One region of the Clostridium sulfidigenes genome, then DNA from elsewhere that is predicted to be linked to it. Evidence: riboswitches for the same ligand, from Rfam matches in the RefSeq annotation. Region 1 holds a riboswitch; the other holds the start of a gene.
What was found. A riboswitch is a leader RNA that binds a small molecule or an ion and turns the genes downstream of it on or off. The one in region 1 is predicted to bind cobalamin.
Positions count from the first base shown of each region.

Region 2: it holds a riboswitch for cobalamin, as region 1 does, so the genes downstream of both, cobT (nicotinate-nucleotide--dimethylbenzimidazole phosphoribosyltransferase) here and ACTNBA_RS13725 (hypothetical protein) in region 1, are expected to answer to the same signal.

Region 1 is NZ_JBQHQR010000012.1:49,074-65,600, forward strand. Features, by position in the region: gene pepV (dipeptidase PepV) at 1-1,044, opposite strand, end outside; gene ACTNBA_RS13720 (DUF1002 domain-containing protein) at 1,282-2,175, shown strand; gene ACTNBA_RS13725 (hypothetical protein) at 2,230-2,655, opposite strand; cobalamin riboswitch at 2,794-2,984, opposite strand; gene ACTNBA_RS13730 (DUF4269 domain-containing protein) at 3,086-3,670, opposite strand; gene ACTNBA_RS13735 (erythromycin esterase family protein) at 3,733-5,043, opposite strand; gene ACTNBA_RS13740 (erythromycin esterase family protein) at 5,073-6,392, opposite strand; gene ACTNBA_RS13745 (HAD family hydrolase) at 6,419-7,195, opposite strand; gene eutM (ethanolamine utilization microcompartment protein EutM) at 7,390-7,680, opposite strand; gene ACTNBA_RS13755 (phosphate propanoyltransferase) at 7,753-8,403, opposite strand; gene ACTNBA_RS13760 (acetaldehyde dehydrogenase (acetylating)) at 8,403-9,989, opposite strand; gene ACTNBA_RS13765 (BMC domain-containing protein) at 10,024-10,701, opposite strand; gene ACTNBA_RS13770 (EutQ-related cupin domain-containing protein) at 10,719-11,381, opposite strand; gene ACTNBA_RS13775 (EutN/CcmL family microcompartment protein) at 11,460-11,723, opposite strand; gene ACTNBA_RS13780 (BMC domain-containing protein) at 11,720-12,022, opposite strand; gene eutJ (ethanolamine utilization protein EutJ) at 12,041-12,886, opposite strand; gene ACTNBA_RS13790 (cobalamin adenosyltransferase) at 12,868-13,548, opposite strand; gene ACTNBA_RS13795 (EutP/PduV family microcompartment system protein) at 13,555-14,001, opposite strand; gene ACTNBA_RS13800 (BMC domain-containing protein) at 13,998-14,351, opposite strand; gene cutD (choline TMA-lyase-activating enzyme) at 14,391-15,344, opposite strand; gene cutC (choline trimethylamine-lyase) at 15,453-16,527, opposite strand, start outside.
Region 2 is NZ_JBQHQR010000009.1:119,457-124,935, forward strand. Features, by position in the region: gene ACTNBA_RS12085 (lysylphosphatidylglycerol synthase transmembrane domain-containing protein) at 1-813, opposite strand, end outside; gene ACTNBA_RS12090 (polysaccharide deacetylase family protein) at 816-1,520, opposite strand; gene ACTNBA_RS12095 (MGDG synthase family glycosyltransferase) at 1,520-2,614, opposite strand; gene ACTNBA_RS12100 (DMT family transporter) at 2,851-3,711, opposite strand; cobalamin riboswitch at 3,987-4,159, shown strand; gene cobT (nicotinate-nucleotide--dimethylbenzimidazole phosphoribosyltransferase) at 4,319-5,392, shown strand; gene cobC (alpha-ribazole phosphatase) at 5,452-5,479, shown strand, end outside.

The sequences.
Region 1 (16,527 bases):
ATCAAAGGTTCCGCTTAACTCTGAAGTAGTATATTTAAATATATTCAAAGTTATAGTTAATTCACCAGATAGATCATCACTCATCTTAATACCACAAGCTTCCCCCTTAAAATCTCCATGTGGGAATAACTTGCTAACAGCACATAGTTTCTTAAATCCTTCACTACTTACAAATGGCATAGATGTGAGTAATTCTAACATTCCTGTAAGAGCATTATTTCCATTTTCAGGAGTAGACGCATGTGCTCCTGCTCCCTTAGCCTTAATAACCCAGCTTTCACCGTCTTTATCAAAGGTGAATTTTAAATTTGTACTTTTTGCCGCATCTATACAATATTTATTTATTTCTTCCTCTGAGAAACCTTCCACAACTGCAATTGCAGTATCTGGAACTACATTAACCTTAACTCCACTTGTCATAGAAATCACTCTTGGTAAGTTGTTATCTTCTTCAAACTTACTTTCAAAGGGACTATGTAATCCTCCCTTTTCAATATTTATAACAGGAAAGTCTGCATCAGGTGAAAAAGTCATAGGTGCTTCTTTCTCTTTTTTATAGTAATATGCTATATCAGAACTTCCACATTCCTCATCTGTTCCTAATATAAGACGAACATTTTTACTTAAAGGTATATTTAAATCTTTAACAGCCTTTAAAGCATATAAAGCTGCTAATGCTGGTCCCTTGTCATCCGCTGAACCTCTTCCATATAATTTACCATCTTTTATTATTGGCTCAAAAGGTTTTGTAACTGTCCAATCATCACTAACCGGTACTACATCTAGATGGGCTAAAATATCTAATTGCTTTTCTTTATCATTAAAATCAATAGCTCCTACATAGTTATCATAATTTGTAGTTTTAAATCCCATACCTTCTGCTAGCTCTAAAGCAGCCTTAAGAGCTTTTGCTGGACCCTCTCCAAAAGGCATATCTTCTTTAGTCTCTGATCTATCACTTCTTATCTTTATTAAATCACATATGTCATTTAACATTTCATCCTTATGATTGTGAAAATATTCTTCTATTTGATTTTTATACACCCAAATCCCACCTTTATTTTAAAATTTAACTATAATTCCATTCTAATACTAAAATTGTTTAATTTCCATAGATGTTACAGTTAATTTACTCTTTTCGTTTCTTACAAATTTATTAATATTTATTCTATATCCTATAAATATAAAATATAATATATATAATAAGATATATAAAGTAACTATCTAGATTTTATTATATAGATAGTATTACTTACATTTTAAGTATAAGGAGAATTTAACATGTCAAAGAAATTTTTTAAAAAATTAGCTATGACTATAGGTATTTTAACATGTATATCTATACCTACAACTGCTTTTGCAGATATTCATGGTGAATACCCAAGTGGTGAAATTCTAAGCTTTGGTTCTGATTTAAGTGATAGTCAAGAAGCTCAATTAAGAAAGTACTTTAAAGCTCCAGACAATATTGAAGCTATATATGTAGACAGTAAAATGGCACTAAAACAATTTGGTCTTGATGAAAAAGAATTAGCCAATTTTACAGGTGGATGGTATTCTAGTGCCTATGTTAAGCTATTACAAAAGGAAAATGGCGTAACAGTAAACTCTTCTAACTTAACACTAGTAACTAATGATATGCTTGCAAATGCATTAATTACTTCTGGAATATTGAATGCAGAGGTTACAGCCTCAGCTCCTTTTGAAGTAACTGGAGAATCAGCTCTTGCTGGAATCCTTGCTGGTGCTGAGAATATAATGGGTGGTGAATTATCTACCTCTAATAAAAAAGCCGCTCAAGAGGAAATAGACGTATCCCTAGACTTAGCTGAAGAGATAGGGGATACAGAAGCTTCTGCAATTATCAACGAAGTTAAAACAGCTGTTATAAAAGACAAGCCTTCTAGCGAAGAGGAAATTAAAGAAATTATTGAAAAAGTTGAAAAAAAATATGATGTAGATATAAGTGCTACCATTCAAAACAATATGGTTACATTGATGTCTAATATAAATGACCTAGACTTAGACTATTCTAAACTTAAGGATACCTTAGACAAAAGTGCATCTAAATTTAAAGATGAAATGAATGCTCTAGGAAAAGAACTTAAGGATTCAGGCTTCTTTGATAAACTATTTAGCTGGATTAGCGAATTCTTCAGTTCACTTTTTAACTAAATTAAAGATTTAATTATAAAAATAAACCGCACCTTTTAGGGTACGGTTTATTTTTTATAATTTGTTAGTAAACTCTATCATATGGTCATATAATTTATCTATGTTATCATGGTTATCCACGTAGAATTTATATAGTTCCTTATAGGATACATTTTTTATAGTTTCTTCACAGTTTTTAAAGCCTTTTAAATAGTTATAAAACTCAGATGATATTTGTGGTAAAAATCCAGCATCTACTGAGTTGTCTATACTTACACTATATAAATTTTCATTATAAGGCTCACTTATAGTCACTAGGCATTTACTCATATATTTTCCTAAAAGCTCTATAAAATTAGTAAATTCCGCCTTAAAGTTTCCTTCTTCAGTATCTATTTTTTCATTATTCCTATCTATAATATTATCTAGGTTTTTCAAAACCTTTGGTACTTCTGATATAACTAATAATAAACTTTCCTTATCGAATTGTGCTCTTTTCATATACACTCACTCCTTACTAATAATTTAAATTTATTGCTTTATTAATGGTAAATTAAAAAACCTCTTAGCTACTAAAACTAAAAGGTCTTAAATCTTATTTATCATAGATTAAATCACACCCTTCCATCTCTCGTAGAATTATAGCGTAAAAAATAGGCAGGTGTTCTGACTCAAGTATCATTATTTTCTTCTGCCTTCCCATAAAAAACAGTGGCATCTTAGAAGAAAACTCCTCTCTTACAGCGGCGGGACCGTGTGGGATTTTCACCCAGCTTCTCTTTTAATCAGTTATAGGAGAATATAACCGAACCCATCTTCCATAATATTCAATTGTTAATATTATATTATACCCTTCTAATTTTCATGTCAAACCATTAATTATAGCCCTAACTATTGTTTTACCTTAAAATTAGAAGTTTTAGTAGTTATTTTAATGTTTATTGCTGAATATCATATTTAACATATTTTTAATTTCCTCATCACTGCATTCTTCTAATCTCAATAACTCATCATATGGATTTCCATCTAAACCTAAGTGTTTTGCAAAAGCCGGTTCTGTTTTCAATCCATTTTTCTTAAGGATAACAACCTCTTCTCTAGTTCTTTCTCCACCTAATCTAAGTATTCTATCTTCCACTACCATATGCCTATAACCATTCTGTTTACAACTATCCAATGACTGAGCATATATTTCTATTTCAATATCCTCCACATAAAAGTTTACAGTTAATATTGTCTCATTATCTGTACTATTATTACTTATATGAAATTTACTAAACATAAAATACCTATCTTCTACTCTCTTCTGAAATTCCTTAAAATCATAAACTTCACATACTATATCTAAATCACTGTTTTCTATATCAATATTAATAGGTATAGTCCCTACTAATATTGGATTAAACTTTCTTAAAACATTAAATATATCCAGCTCCTTAAGTACTTTATATGAATTTTGTTGTTTTTTATTACCATGTTTAAGGTAGTTTATATTTATAAAATCTTTATTGTTCATACTAAATTATCCTCTTAACTATGTTATTCTTCTATTTGACTAATTTTTCAAACTTTAATGCCTTATTGTATTTTGGAAGGTGTAGTTTCTTTTATATATATTAATCCATCAAACAAATTTTTAGGTATATATTGAAAGCTTTTTGGAATACTCTCATCATAAAATGCATTACTAAAATTAAAAATTTGATTCTTTGATAGTATTTCTGATAACTCCTTATTGTCAGATGCTGAATTAAAATCTAAAAATGATATAGGTACCTGGGTTTTATCAAATTTGTACGCTAAATATTCAGAAGCACTAATATCTATATCTGATTTTGTAAAACTATTAGTAGACATACCATCATATACATTAAAACTTCCTCTAGAAAATTCAAAGCCTATAGAATAATATTCATCTCCATACATTTCCTTTAAACTTTTACCCATATATTTATAAATATCATCCATAGATGAAACATGTATATTGTGTGCCCATAGCATAACTTTATCATTTCCTAATTTACCTTCATGCTCTTGTATCCATTTAACATTGGTCGCCATATATTTATCTCGTAAATTACTTGCTGCAACTGATAGGACAAATGGATGTACACTTTTATTAGCTTCTATGCGATATTCTACACATTGGGATAGAAGATTTAGATTCCATATAGCTAACTCATACTCATTCTGTAAGTTGTTATTAAAGTACTTTTCTTTTGAATTCTCCATATCTTTCTTAATTTCTTTTATATTTAATAGGATACTATCAAGTTGTTCAGCTGTAAGAGCTTTAATATCATTTCTATATATTGTGTTTAGAGTATCTTCTTCCACCTTAGTCTGTAGCTCTTTGTCTAGTTCCCCTAAATAATAACTAAGTTTAGGAAGTGTATCTAATATATCAACAATATCCATCCCATAGAATTTAATCTTTTCTTTATGAGATGGATCATTATTATATTCCTTCATCCACTTTATCATGTTTTTTATTTCTTCCGTTCTATATAATTCAGGTAAAGAATCCTCTACATTACCTTCTCCCTTTAAAATATAATCATTTATTACTTGTCCAGCTCCACCATTACATTCCATAACAAAGACTCTATAGCCCATCTCTTCTACTAAAAATTCAAAGAATCTATGTTTAATCTTAAAGAATTCACTAGTCCCATGAGTTGCTTCCCCCATGCCAACTATCTTCTTATCCTTCAATATATCCTTAAATGGCATTAAATCTTTAAAGCCATTACCAGCTTCTACTGTACTTATTGGTATTACACTTTTTTTCAAAGCCTTTACTTCTGGATTTTCATTTACCTTTGAACAAGCTGTTAAACAAAGAATAGATAATAAAACAATTGATATAAGTCTTAATTTCTTTTTCATATTTATTATCCCCCATTAGCTTTTTTATTTTAGTATACGAGCTTAGACTCTGTAGTTTCTTTTATATATATTAATCCATCAAACAAATTTTTAGGTATATATTGAATTCTTTTTGGAGTATTTTCATTATAATAAAATCCACCATTATGATTAAAACTTTGACTCTCCGATAATATTTCTGATATTTTTTCACTTTTAGATGCTGAATTAAAGTCTAAAAATGATATAGGTATCTTAGTTTTATCAAATTTGTATGCTAAATATTCAGAACCATTATTATCTATATCAAATCTTGTCAAAGTCCCAGTAGACATATCACTTGTATTAAAGCTTCCTCTAGAAAGTTCAAAGCCTATAGAATAATATTCATCTCCATACATTTCCTTTAAATTTTTACCCATATATTTATAAATATCATCCATATATGATACATGTACATTGTGCGCCCATAGCATAACTTTATCATTTCCTAATTTACCTTCATGCTCTTGTATCCATTTAACATTGGCAGCCATATATTTATCTCGTATCTTCATTACTGATACTGATTCAATTATATGATTTACACTTTTATTAACTTCTATATGATATTCTACACATTGTGATACAAGGTTTAGATTCCATATAGCTAACTCATACTCATTCTGTAAGTTGTTCTTTAAGTACTTTTCTTTTGCATTCTCCATATCTTTCTGAATTTCATTTATATTTAATAGGATACTATCAAGTTGTTCATTGGTAAGAGCTTTAATATCATTTCTATAAATTGTGTTAAGAGTATCTTCTTCTACCTTAGTCTGTAGCTCTTTATCTAATTTTCCTAAATAATAACTAAGTTTAGGAAGTGTATCTACTATCCCCTGCATATCAAATCCATAAAATCTAATTTTTTCTTTATGAGATGGATCATCATTATATTCCTTCATCCACTCTATCATGTTTTTTATTTCTTCAGTTCTATATAATCCTAATCCATCTAAAGAATCCTCTACATTACCTTCCCCCTTTAAAATATAGTCATTTATGACTTGTCCGCCACCCCCGTCACATTCCATAGCAAAGACTCTATATCCCATTTCTTCTACTAAAAATTCAAAGAATCTATGCTTCATTTTAAAGAATTCACTAGTACCATGAGTTGCTTCCCCCATGGCAACTATTTTCTTATCTTTTAATATATCCTTAAGTGGCATTAAATCTTTAAAGCCATTATCAGCTTCCACTGTACTTATTGGTATTACACTTTTTTTCAAAGCCTTTACTTCTGGATTTTCATTTACCTTTGAACAAGCTGTTAAACAAAGAATAGATATTAAACATGTTGATATAAGTTTTAGTTTCTTTTTCATATTAAAGCACTCCCTTAATGAATTTATTATAAGAAATTTTCTCTAATATAAGCTGCTACACCATCCTCATCATTACTTCCTGTAATATGTGATGCACATTCTAAAATTTCTTTAATTGCATTTGATACTGCTATGCCTTGTCCACAATGTTTTATCATTCCTAGGTCATTAATATCATCACCAAATGCAGCTACCTCTTCTAGATTAATATTTAAATATTTAACGATTTCATTAATGGCATTAATTTTTGTGGCATCTCTATGAGCAAATCTACACCAATCTTCTCCAACGTAAGTTAGAAAACTACATTGTGGATACTTAGAAGCTAGCTCCTCTGCAGCTTTACTTTCGAAAACCTCCACAGTTATTTTATAAGTCATACATTTTAGTGACTTGGAATAATCATTATATTTAGCATGAGTATAATCTTCACCGAATTTATTTATCTCTTCACTATTGGAATAATATCCACTTTCAGTTTCAACAGTTATTTCACCAATATTTGAACTCATCACACAATCTTTAATTAGGGAATCAGATACCTGTGCTGATAGCATACATTTATAAATAACTTCATCTTTGCACTTTGCTAATGCTCCCCCATTAGAAATTACAATATCAGGATTAATTAATTTAATGTATTTAGCAGCTGCTCGTTCAGAACGAGCTGTAGCTATAGCAATAAATATTCCTTGCTCCTTACATCTTCTTATAACATCTAAACTATAGTTAGAAATACTTTTATCCGTCCTTAAAAGGGTCCGATCTAAATCAGTTATAATCAATTTTATCTTCTTCTCCATATTAATCCCCCAACTAAATTAATTTTCTTTATTAAAGCTTAAATTGTAGTATTTAATAATTATAATACATTTAATACATAATTATCTAGTTATTCTAAAATTATCTTTATATTATAATAGCAAAAAAAGAAAAAAAGAAAACGCCGCTAAATTATCTTTAGCGACGTTTCTATTTTTAAAATGTTATTAAAATCCTATTTTGCAACTTCTTTAGAAGATGGAAGAATTACTTCAACCTCAGAATGTGGACGTGGGATTACGTGAACTGATACTAATTCTCCAACACGTTGTGCAGCAGCAGCTCCAGCATCTGTAGCAGCTTTAACAGCTCCAACATCTCCTCTAACCATAACAGTTACAAGTCCGCCTCCAACATATTCTTTACCTATTAAATATACGTTAGCTGCTTTAACCATAGCGTCAGCTGCCTCAATTGATCCTACTAAACCTTTTGTTTCTATCATTCCTAATGCATCGTATTTCATTTTATAATCCTCCTAAATATCTTTTATTTATATTATAATTTTTAATTATAACCACTTATTTTGTTACTTTTTTTACTTTACAATTGTTATTTTTGATTTTGAGTTAATGCCCATTGCATTAGCTTCTTCTATATCAAGATGACATTCAAGTTTTGAAGCATCATTAGCTCTAATAGCTACATTACTATATATTCCGCCTCTTAAATCGTCAAATTTTATACATACTATATCTCCATCACAAACTCCTAAGTTTTTAGCATCTTCAGGTGTCATGTGAATATGTCTTTGTGCAACTACTAAGCCTTCTTCAATTTGAACAGAACCTTTTGGTCCTACTAATGTAATTCCAGGTGTTCTGCTTAAATCTCCAGATAGTCTTACATTTGATGCTGCTCCAAGTTTAATGCAATCTCCATTTAATACTTCAACCTGAGTCTTACTTCTTACAGGTCCAAGGATTCTAACTTTTTCAATTGCACCTTTTGGTCCGCAAATTGTTACAAGTTCCTTGCATGCATATTGTCCAGGCTGAGATAAGTCTTTAAGTTTTGTAAGACTGTAATCTGCACCAAAAAGACTCTCTAAATCCTTTTGTGAAAGATGTACATGTCTATTAGAAACTCCTACTGGAATCTCAGATGAATTTCCCTGAGATGCAGTTTTTTGTCCATCGTTTTTCACAGCTTCTAGTAAAAGTTTTAATACTGCTTCACAATTATCCATTAGTTTGCCCCTTTCATAGCGGCAACTATTTGGTTAACTAAGTCTAAAATCTCTTCATTTTTTGTGCTATCAGTATTGCAATTAGTATTGTTAACGCAAGCGTTATCTTTACTTAAAGCCGCTGCAGCTGCTGCAATTTGATCTGGACTCATATTCATAAGTTGATTTTGTACGCTGTGACAATTCTCAGCAGTTTTTATACAGTTGAAAGTTGGGTCATTAGATGCTAATGTTGCGCAATCTTTTAAACCATAAGCAACTCTCTTAATGTTTATAAGGTGCTCAGGAGTAACATTTTCAGATACTGAGCTTCCTCCCCATGTACCACAACCTAAAGTGAATGAAGGATTAAGACCTGTGCTTGCACCTGTTCCACCTTGTGTTCCACCAGTGTTAACAAGGATACGAGAAGCTGGCTTTTTAGCAAACTTCATAACTATATCTTTATTTTCAGTATGGATACTCATTGTGTGACCAATTCCATTTTGAAGTAATTCAATACTTAAATCACATGCTTGGTAACAATCTTTTACTGTATAGAATCCAAGAACTGTTGTAAGTTTTTCAAATGATAATGGATTACCTTCACCTACTCCGTTTTGTCTTCCTATAAGTACTTTAGTTCCTTGAGGAATTTCAATTCCTGCAGCACTTGCAATAACTTGTGGACTTCTTCCTACAAATTTAGCATTCATTGCATGTCCATTTTTGAATAATAATTTACAAACTTTATCAGTTTCTTCTTTAGTCATGAAGTATCCACCATGCTTTTTGAACTCTTGAATAACTGCAGCTTCATTACATTCTTCACAGATTATTGATTGTTCTGATGCACAGATTGTACCATTATCAAAAGTTTTACTTGCCATAATATTTCTAACAGCTTGTTCTATGTTGGCAGTTTTTTCTATGTATGCTGGAGAGTTTCCTGCACCAACACCTAGAGCTGGTTTTCCTGCACTGTAAGCAGCTTTAACCATTCCTGGACCACCTGTAGCTATTATTATAGCAACTTCTTTGCTTTTCATTAACTCATTTGTAGCTCCAATTGAAGGTGAAGTTACACATGTTATAACATTCTCTGGTGCACCAGCTTCAACAGCTGCATCGTGCATTAATTGAGCTGCTTTAATTGTACATTTTGCAGCAGATGGGTGTGGTGAGAATACTATAGCATTACGAGATTTAATTGAAATCATAGCTTTAAAAATAGCAGTAGAAGTTGGGTTTGTTGAAGGTACTATACCCATAACTAAACCAACTGGCTCAGCAATCTCTATTAGCTTGTTTACCTCATCTTCTCTAATTATATCGATAGTTTTCATATCTTTAATTGATTCATATAGTATAGTAGCTGCTAAATGGTTTTTAAAAGTTTTATCTTCAACTTTACCAAAACCAGTTTCTTCAACTGCCATTTGTGCTAAACAAACTGCATTTTCTTCTGCAACTCTAACCATGTTACGTAAAATTTTATCGATTTGCTCTTCAGTATAATCAGCAATTTTATTAGCTGCCACCTTTCCAAGTCTAGCAAGATCTCTCGCTTCTTGTATTGAACGTAAATCTTTATCAAAGTTCTCCATTGGTCATTACTTCCTTTCGTAAACCTTACAATATCTAATTTTTCTCGTAATACAATTTGAATTTAGCAAGTAATTGATTTTTACCTGCTTTTGAAATCACTCTACCTGTAATACCAAAATCTTTATATTCACGAGCTAGATTTCTAAGCTTAACTACCTTTAGCTTAGATAATATTAAAACGGTTTTTTCAATACCATTTTTAATAACTAAATTATCTACATCATGTTTATGTAGATTCTCTAAACTTCCTTTATGAAGTTTATCTAAATCATTGTCTAAAGCATCACTATTTTGAATTTCTTCAACTTCTTCAGTTTCTTGAATTTCTTCTACAACTTCTAAGTCTTCTGCATCTTGGATCTGCTGAGTCTCTTGAATCTCTTCAGGTTCTTCAACTTTTTCATCAGATACTAAAGCCTCTTGAGTTTCCACTGAAGATTTAGATCCAATTATGCTTTCCAACTCCTCATGAGGACGTGGAATTACATGCTCTGATACTAAAGCTTCTTCATTAAGATTTTTAACAGCTGCTACTCCAGCTTCTATAGCTGCTTTTACTGCACCTACATCACCTGTAACTGCAATTGTAACAAGACCGCCACCTACATAGGTCTTTTCAATAATACTTACATCTGCGGATTTCACCATTGTGTCAGCTGCCTCAATAGATGCAAGTAATCCTTTTGTTTCTATTAAACCAAGTGCTTGCATAGGTCAATCCCCCTAATTTATAAAAGATCTGCCCAGTTAGCTGGATATGTTGTGTAGAATACCCTTGCTTTGTCTGGAGAACCCCAAACTACTTTAGAACCAGATGGAACAAATAGCACATCTCCAGCATGAGCTGTATATGTTTTTCCATTGATTTCAACTGTTAAAGTTCCCTCGATAACATAGTCAATCTCTTCATAAGTTAATTCCCAATCAAATTTTGAATTTTCAATAACTAAAAATCCAGCACTCATTTTTGATTCTTCTTTGCTTACTAACTCTTGAAAATAAGCTTTTGCATTTGGATTTCCAGTGTCGAATACGTCCATTTTTACTGTTTTTCCTCTAACAACTTTAAGTCCATTAGGATCACTTTCAGCTTCAAATATAAGATTCTTTGGTTTTAAGCATTCAAGCATTTCTTGTAAAAGACCCTTGTCCATCATTGCTCTGAAGAAATTAAGCATCATTTCACTATCCATACCTTCTATGCTTGGAACCTTTTTAGCTTCTAAAGTCTCTACCTTAGGTGCAGGAGCTTCTGTAGTAAATAGTATTTCATTGTTCTTTGCAAGATCCTTAGCTGATGGTGTAATTATTTCACTACCATCTATATAAAATACTTTTTCACCCTTTAATATTAATTGTTCAATATCTTTTGCACAGATTAATTTTTTCATATTTTCACTTCCTTTCAAATAATATTGGTATCTATAAAAAACCTAAAATCCTATGATTATTTTTAAGAAAGATTGTGTTTAACCAAAGTTACAATCATTATCAACTATTCCAACAACAACTGCATCTACAGGTATATTATCATCGCCTAACATTCTACGAGCAGATGATCCAGTACTAACGATAACTCTATCACCAATACCTGCACTGATATTATCAACAACAATAAATCTACGTCCTTCATCTACTCCACCAATTTCCTCAGCAAGCATAAACTTAAGTCCGTTAAGTGATTCAGCTTTTCTAGTTGCCCATACATTATCAATAAGTCTTGCTACTATCATATTGTTTTTCCTTCTTTCATTTTCAGTTTAATCTCATTTATTGCAGATTCAACTGATGATGTGTCGCCAAAAATTCCAATTAAAACCATGTGTTGGGGACATGTGCCCTTTATATCTTCAACAGTGACACCAGCACTTTTCTCAGCAATATCTGTAGCATATATCATATCGATAAGTTTGCCTTGAACAAGTCCTATTGCATCAACACCGTCTAATTTGGTTTTACAATTTCCACCAATCCGTCTTATAAGAATATCTTTAGTGCTCTGGGAAGGTGATTTTATAATTCTAAAATCCACTTTAAAACACTCTCCTTATTATTCCATAATATCTTGTGTACAACTTAATGCTATTCCAAGTGGTGTAACAAACATAGGATTCTTAGGTTTGTGAGTATAAACTCCAGTCTGTTTCTGAATAATTTCTTCAATTCCAGTTAAGCAACAAGTACCACCAACTAAAGAAATTTCATTCACATCATGATTCTTAATATGCTGGTTAATAATTGATGACACCTTTTCAACTACTGGCTTTAACACAGGTAAAATTTCCTTGTGATTTTCATTATTTCTTTTAAACTTATCTGCCTCTTTAAAAGGCATTCCATAAGCACCAGAAATAACTAATGAGAAATGAGTACCTCCTGTTGGTTCATCAACAACATAAACAACCTTTCCATCTTTTAAAATTGATATTCCAGTTGTACCACCACCGATATCAACAACTGCACCATTTTGAATTTTAAGTACAGCATTGGCAGCAGTAGGTTCATCTAACAGATTTGTCAATTCAAATCCTGCTGACTGAACTACGTTTTTAATTGCTCCAGAATCTAAAGCATCTGTTCCAGGTGGAATTGCAGCAGCTGCATAAAGAAGCTCTGTATTCAATTTTTCCTCTATTTCCTGCTTAAGTTCTCTAACAATTCTTATGGCACCAATATAGTCTACAACCATACCATCACGAACCACATCTGCATACCTATATGCACCAGCCACCGGCTTATAGTTTTCATCTAAAACAGCCAAAACTACACAAGCAGTACCTAAGTCCACACCTGTATAATAAACAGAAGAACCGTTAAGGATTGGCTTTTCTATAACCTCTTCAAAATCTTGAACCATCTTATCACAATATTCAAAAGTTAATTTTTTCTTTGACATTCTTTTCCTCCTACTGCTGAACAAATCAATTGAGACAGCGAATTAATTATTGAATTAGTGTTCTCCATAATTCTATTTTTTAAACCGTCATCATCATTTTTGTAGGTATCAATTATATCAAATTGTAATTCTCGCATAGCACAACGTAGTGCGTTCATTTTTAAAATTGCATTGCTTTTTTCAAGCTGCATATGAAATTCTGTTATTTCAAAACAATCATCAAGGTCAGTCATGAAATTTAATGGATTAATTCCAGTGCATTCTTTGCAGCAAATAGACTCAAGAACACCTTTTCCTTCCACAACATTTCTGATGTTTGATATTTTTCTACCTAAATTCATAACATTTTGTGCTAAAATGATATCTTCTCTTAATATTTCACTACTAGTAACAAGAAATACTGCCTCCATAGATTTCAACTTACAACAAAGTTTCTTCAAATATAAATTAGTGTTTCTCTCTGGTTTTACTGCTTCAGTCTTATTTTCTTGAGAAACATTTTTATCTTTTTTAGAATCATCATTATTCATTGTTATTCTTTTATCAGACAAATATTGAGCTGCTCCAGGTGTAAGGCGCTGTCCTTGTTGTAACTTGTAGGTATTAAAAGGTTCTTTTCGATATAAATCTCTCAAATACTCTTCGGTAATAAATTTCATCATTGACCTTTACTCCTCACCTTTTTCAAATAAATACTTTTTCAAAGCATCAATTCCTGTTCCCATTGGAAAACTAATATTAAAATATGGCTTTGATACTCCTATGTTCTTCAACTGTCGTAAACATTTTTCTTCATTTTCAGGTATCAAGTCACATTTTGTAATAACTCCAATCACCGGGCATCTAAAAGACTTTGCAAATCCATGGGAGTATATTTCATTGCAATTAGACTGATCAACCAATATAAGCACATGAGATGCATCTTGAGCTGCTGCTATTATATGCTTGTACATCCATGAATTTTCTAAATAAGCACTTGGAACATCAATAGTGTTTTTACCATAAATTAAATCTGGTGTTCGTTTTAGCGGACCATCATAATTATTTAGGGCATTAACTAATGTGGTTTTACCACATCTTGAAGGTCCAATTACCATTATGCGCTTTTTTCTCATGTCCTTGTAATGGGTGCCGGAGTAAATCCAAGCATATCTCTTAACGTATCGTTTACTGCTCCAAGTGCTGTTTCCACACTTTGAACATCGCCATTTATTACAACAGAACCTGTAAAACGATCAAGAAACCCAATTTCAACATTAGAAGACTTTGTAGCAATATCTGCAGCTATAATTGCAGTTTCATATGGAGAAAGAGTTAAAATCCCTATAGCTCCTTTTTCATCGATTCCAAGACGTTCATATATATCAGACATAGGTGACGCAATGATATGTGCTATTGTAATCTGCTTTCCTGGCACTGACTCTTGTATAACACGCTGTATGTTTCTATCAAGAAAATCTCCCATAAACCTTACCTTCCATCTTATTATCTATTTGAAAATTATTTAATGACGGATTACTTTTACAGGTAAATCGTACTTTTTAATCCATCCTTCTATTCTATCTAAATCTTCATTCTTTAAACTTGGATCATCCTTTATAGGATATTCCATTCCTAATTGATTGTATTTATTTACCCCCATCTTATGATATGGAAGTAAGTCAATCCCTTTAAAATTTTTATAATCTTTGTATGGTGTTAAAAACTCCATAGTCTTTTCAATTTCATCTTGAGAATCATTTATACCTTTAAGTAAAGGCATACGAATCTTTACATTATATTTGCGGCGAAGTAGTTCTTGCAGATTTTCTAAAATCTGTTCATTCCTCACACCTGTTAACTGAAAGTGTCTATCAGAATTAATATGTTTAACATCAAATAGGAATAAATCTGTAAACTCCGCAACCTTAAGTACTGATTCAAGTTTTGCATAACCACAAGTTTCAATTGCAGTATTTATTCCTGATTGCTTACATGCCATTAACAAACTGCAAGCTGCTTCAGGCTGCATTAAAACTTCACCACCGCCTAATGTAACACCACCACCAGAAACTTCATAAAAAGTTCTATCTTCCTCTACAATCTCCAAAAGTTCCGAAATAGTTTTTACTTCTCCAACTATTGTTAAAGCAGATTTAAGACAAGCTTCTTTGCACTTACCACATCCGATACAATCAATATCACGATTAACTTCGTGCTTTAAAGTTTCATTAGATATGGTATGTATTCCAACAGGACAAACAGAAACGCAAGCCCCACAATTAACACATGAATTACTTTTAAACATAACTCTATGCTTTTTAACTAGTCCTTCAGGATTTGCACACCATTTACAACGAAGAGGACAACCTTGAAAGAATATTAAAGTTCTTACTCCATCTCCATCATACATGTTATATTTCTGTATATTAAAAATCGTCGCTTTTCGTTCGATTATACCTAAGTTTTCATTACTCATATTTTTCATTCTCCAGTTTCATTACCTTGATTTTTAATATATATCTTATTTATAATCTGTAATCTACAGAACACTGCTGCAGATTACAGATTTTATACAATTTTTTAATTAAAAGTGTGTAAGCACAGTTCTGCTGATAATTTCATCTTGAACATCTTTGCATAACTCAACAAAGAATGCACTATATCCAGCAACACGAACAATTAAATCACGGTATTGCTCTGGGTGTTTTTGTGCTTCAAGTAATGTTTTGTTATCTAAATAGTTGAACTGCATTTCTCCAAGCTGAAGGGCACATGCACTACGAAGTAATGTAATGATTCCATTTTCACCTTCAGGTGTATCAAGAAGACCAGCTACTAACTTGAAGTTATGAACCATACCTATATTCATATCCTCGCAAGACATTTTAGAAACAGATTTAATTATAGCAGTAGGCCCTTTAAAGTCAGCTCCTTGAGTTGGACTTATACCATCTGATAAAGGCATCCATGCTCTACGTCCATTTGATGTAGCTCCTGTAAGTTGTCCAAATGGAGTGTTGTTTGAGATTGATAAAGTACCATGGCTAAGAACTGAATATAATGTCTTATACTTACGATGTTCTTGCTCAGTAAAGTTAATTAAATCTGCAGCAATTAAGTCTGCATAATCATCATCGTTACCATACTTAGGTGCTTCTAAACAATCTTTTTTAAGTTGTTCATATCCAACGAAATCCGCTTTTAAAGCTTCATTCATTTCTTGTAGCGTATATTTTTTATCTTCAAATACTAATTTCTTTATAGCTGCCATAGAGTCTGCATAAGTAGCAAGACCACTCCATACTACTCCTGGTCCGAAGTTATACATAGCTCCGCCTGCTTCTACTCCTCTACCATTTTCCATACATCCTTCATACATCATAGACATAAGTGGTTTTGGTGCAAGGTCTCTGTGAACACGTTGAGAAATTACTGTAGCAACACTTGTCCATTTAGTAATGAATTTAATTTGCTCTTTAACAGCTGCTTCAAATTGCTCGTAAGTTTTGAAGTTGCTTAGATCTCCCATATCTGGGCATACTTGCTTACCATACCATAGTGGTACACCATGGTTAAGAGTAAGTTCTATACATATAGGCCATTGAGTATATCCTGTAGAAGTCCATTGATATAATCTTCCTGACTTCTGTGGCTCAACA
Region 2 (5,479 bases), on a different contig from region 1:
ATCTATAATGCTATAAGTACTTAATCCAAAAGATTTATATATGAAATATGGAACTAAATACATGGCTGTGATTTGTAAAACTGTAACTATTAAAACCTTAACAATTAGTAAAGGATTATTTTTGATATAATTAGCACCATTAGTATATTCATCAAGGTGAACATCAATTTTAGATAGAGTATACTCTGTATTTTTTATAATTTTAAATTTTGATAAGAGTTCAACAATAAATTTAATAAATTTACCAACTAAATTTTTAGAAAATATAGCTGCAAATATAAAACCTATTATAAATACATTTATCATAACTCCGTAAATTAACAGCCATTTAATGCCACGTACATTATTTATTATAAAAGTATATTTAAAAAGATACATAAGTAGTCCATATAAAATCATTACTGATTGATAGACTATGGCAATTATTAACAAAGTTAAAGAAGAATAGGATATATTTATATTATCCTTTTTCATATAGTATACTTGTGCTGGCTGACCACCAGATGATGAAGGAGTAATAGCACTAAAGTAAAATCCAATAAAGGAATAACCAATACATTTTTTAAAAGGTACTTTTATATTTAAATTTTTAAGTATAATATAAATAACATAAGCTTCAAAAATTATAAATAGACACATCATAGAAAATGCTATGAATAAGTAAATAGGATTAATTGTGTTTATTACAGGGATTAGTGAAGTTATCGAAGTATCTTTAAAAAGTAAGTAAAAAGTAATAGCAATGAGTAAGAACATAAAAATTAAACTTCCATAGTAGTTTTTAAACTTGTCTTTTTTTATAGTTTTTTGCACAATTAATGTCCTAACCTTTCTGGTGTTATAAATTTATAACCTACTAATTTTAACTTAGGTAAAACTGTAGATAATGCTTCAATGGTTTTAAGAGGAGCATTGAAGGCACCCCCTGAATTCTCTCCTGCATCATGTAGACATATAATAGAATTTCTATCAGTGCGTAGTATTAACTTTGAAGATATAGAATCTACTGTAGCGTATTTATTCCAATCTTCTGCCATAACATCCCATAAAATCATTTTTAAATTATATTTTTTAACAAAAAAGTTTGTAAAGATATTACTATGTCCCCAAGGAGGTCTATAATAGTTGATTTGATAATTGAAGTTTTTCATGATTTCGATACTATTTTTAAAATCTTTTTTCGTATATTTATAGCTATAAAAGAGAGCATTTTTATGGGCTAAAGAATGTAGTGCTATAGTGTGCCCTTCTTTATGCATACGATAGATTATTTCAGGATTATTCTTAGCATTCTCTGCAACAACAAAGAAAGTAGCTTTAATTTGATTTTCTTTAAGCACATCTAAAAGATTATTAGTATATCTTTCATCAGGGCCATCATCAAAAGTTAGCATTATTTCATTATCTTTATTAGTGAGTTTAATAATATTTGAATTTATATATTTGTTGTATAAAGTTGGTATAATTGAATGAATTAGAAAAATAATTATAATAATAGCTATTAAAGTAGTAAAGTACATTAAGCACACGCTCCATCCATATTAGGTTCTAAAGTAAGTAATACTTTTTCAATTGATGTACAATCAAATTGTTTTTTGAAATTTTTTATATTATTAGAAAGATTATCTAGTATTGCATCATCAAAAATAATTTTTTTTATTTTATCAAAACATTTATCAGGACTTGTCTCAAGAACCTTTCCAATACCATTGTTTAATATAAAGTTAGTATTATTAATTTCTTGTTGAAGAAAAGGCTTAAAGGCAATTAAAGGTGTTTCTGAGAAAATACTTTCAAATAAAGTTATTCCACCAGGTTTAGAAAGTATTAAATCTGCTTTTTGCATATATTTATAAACCTCATCAGTATATCCAAGTACATTAATATTTTCATATTTTCCATAAAGCATATTATAGATTTCAGTATTATTTCCTGTAATAACTGTAGTCTTTACATTTTCTAAAGAATTAAGCTGGTTATAAAATTCCATAGACTTGGGTAATAGCCCTAATCCACCGCCCATAATAAGGAGCTGTTTTTCATTAGAAGAACTATTAGTTATAGATTTTTTAAATTCCTCTTTTACAGGTATTCCATTAATAAATATTTTGTTTTCAGGAACACCTTTTAAAATTAAATCCTTTTTTAAAGAGTTACTTCCAACTAAATAACAATTAGTATTATCATTAAGCCACTCTGAATGACTACTAATATCCGTTATGCAAGTTATAAGCGGAAGAGATGGATTATATTTCATCTTATATCTTGATATTAGTTGAGAGCAAAAGGGTAGAGTAGAAATAATAATATTAGGTTCTACATCTTTAATTAGGTTATCAAGCTTAGGAAGAAAGTATTTTAAAAACATAGGATTCATATTATATTTTCTATTTTCCGTAATTTTATAAACTTGATTATAAAACACACTACCTTTGTTCACCATAACATTAAAAGCCTTATAAATTGCGTTGGAATAATTTGGTAATGAGTATTCAAAAACATCCTTTATAACTACTGATGCATTAGGATGATTAGACTGAATTTGTTCACATAAAGATTTAGATACTGAATAATGGCCCATACCAAATTTTCCTGTAAGAATTAATATTTTCATATTTTAAACCCCCCATTAATTCTACATAATTTTTACTATGGTTTTATTTTACATGGTAAATCTTAAGAAATACCTTTAATAAATCTTAAGATTTATTAAAGATTTGGAGGAAATTATTAAGCTAAACATAAATTAATAATAAATTACTATATTAAATAGAGAAATAAAGACCTTAGATATATAATAAAAAGGATTGTCTCAAAAGAATTAACTTTGAGACAACCCTTTTAAAAATATTATTTAAGGTTATCTAGTTTTTTATTGTACATAAACATGTAAAGTGAAGCAGAAAATATAACTATGTATCCTAAAATACTTATGATATCAGGGGATTGGTTAAATATTACCATGCTTATAATAGCTGAAAAGATTATATTAGAGTAATCAAAAATTGATATTTCTTTTGCAGGTGCATACTTATAGGCTAGAGTAATTCCAAATTGTCCTATAGTTGCAAAGATACCGGCTAATATTAAGTAGGTAAATTGAATCAAAGTCATAGGTGTATAAGAAAATATCATAAATGGGAAAATTGTTATTACAGAAAAGCAAGAAAAATAAAACACCACAGTATAATGCTTTTCACGGTTTCCAATGGCTCGAACGCAGGTATAGGCAGAGCCAGCAAATATGGCAGAAGAAAGCCCTATGAGGTAAGGAATTATGTCTACACTAAAAGCAGGCTTTATAATAAGTAGTGATCCAAGGAAACCAATAGCAATGATAGTAATATGCCTTAGCTGTAATCTTTCTTTTAAAAAGATAGCAGAGAAAAGTATTACAAAGAAAGGACTTAGCTTATTAAGCATATTAGCATCTGAAAGAATAAGATGGTCTATAGCATAAAAGTTTAATATTACTCCTAATGTGCCTAAAGTGGATCTCATAATAAGAAGCTTTTGGTTTTCTTTTTTGCCAAAGAAACTTTCTTTGTGATATATAATCATACCAAGAGCTATGACAAAAGAAACTATGTTTCTAAAAAAAGCCTTTTGCATAGAGGGTAAATCTCCAGATAGCTTTACAAAGGCAGACATCATTGCAAAGCCAAAGGCAGATAAAATAATTAATATTATTCCTTTAATTCTATTACTCATAGTACGTCTCCAATCTTAAGTTAATTTTTATAAACTATTTTAAAATACAGTTTATGTATTATAGTAAAGTTATAAATGTAATTCAAATGATATTACTTATCAATTATAATTATCCACTATTTCATAAATTTTTCAAGGGAATAGGGATATTTACGAATGTTATGTAAATTTAATTTATATTTATAGTTAATAACCTGAAGTTATATATGTATTATTCAATATGGAGTCCATAAAGATTGTTGAATAAGTTATGCTAGTAGTATATAATTTAAGTTAAATGAATAATAGTTTAAGGTACATTAAGTTTAATAGGGAAAGTGGTTAAAAGCCACTGCAGCCCCCGCTACTGTGTACGGATACAAGTCATGATACCACTGGTAATTCACTGGGAAGGGAATGATGAGGATAAGCCGTGAGCCAGGAGACCTGCCTAAAACTTTGTTAGTTGAGACCTTCGGAGGGAAGAGTATATCAAACTATTTTTTAGTTTAATAAATTTAGTTATGTGTATTAACACCCTTATCTTAGAGGATAAGGGTGTTTTTAGTTATAATAAAACTATTTAAAGAATAAATTTTACAGAATAAATTTAGATGGAGTGATAAGAGTGGATGAATTAAAAAAGTTATTAAGTGGTATTGAAGAGGTAAATAGAGAAGTAATGAATAATTCTAAGAATTACATAGATCATTTAAGCAAACCTATAGGAAGTTTAGGAGTCCTAGAAGAGATTGTTGTAAAACTTAGTGGTATTAAGGGTGAGCATATAAAAGAAATAAAAAAGAAAAATATAGTTATAATGTGTGCTGATAATGGAATTCAAGAATCAGGGGTTTCTTCATGCCCAAGAGAGGTAACAGCTACAGTTACAGAAAATTTTGTAAAGGGTACTACTGGAGTGTGTATATTGAGTAGATACTACAATAATGATACTACTGTGGTTGATATAGGAGTGGATAAGGAATTTACTGATCCTAGAATAATTAACAGAAAGATTAGATATGGTACAAGTAATATGACTAAAGGTCCTGCAATGACTAGGGAAGAAGCTATCAAAGCTATAAAGATAGGAATTGATATTGTTAAGGAGTTAAAAAATCAAGGATATGATTTAATAGGAACTGGTGAGATGGGAGTAGGTAATACAGCTACTTCTGCAGCTATAATAAGTGTATTCTCTGGAATTGATAGTGATTTAATAGTTGGTAAAGGCTCAGGTCTAACAGATGATGGATTGTCCCATAAAAAGGCTATGGTAAAAAAATCTATTGAAATAAATAAGCCTAACAAAAATGATGTAATAGATGTGCTTAGTAAGGTAGGTGGATTTGATATAGCTGGCCTTTGTGGAGTATTTTTAGGAGGTGCTATATATAAAGTGCCAGTGGTAATTGATGGGCTTATATCATCAGCTGCAGCTATTTGTGCAAAGGAATTAAGTTCAAAGGCTTCAGGGTATATGTTTGCATCTCACCTATCAGCAGAACCAGGAGCACAATATGCAATGAAAACTTTAGGACTTGAACCTATGTTTAGTTTAGGAATGAGATTAGGTGAAGGTAGTGGATGCCCAATAGCCTTTGGAATAATAGAGAGTGCTGTTTTTACTATGAATAATATGGATTCCTTTAATGAAGCTGGCATAGATAAAAAGGATTATATAGATATAAGAAAACAATAGAATATGAACCGGTGTAGATAGGTTACTTATATACAGCTTTTTATAAAGGAGTGTAGTAATTGAAAATATATATAGTTAGACACGGGG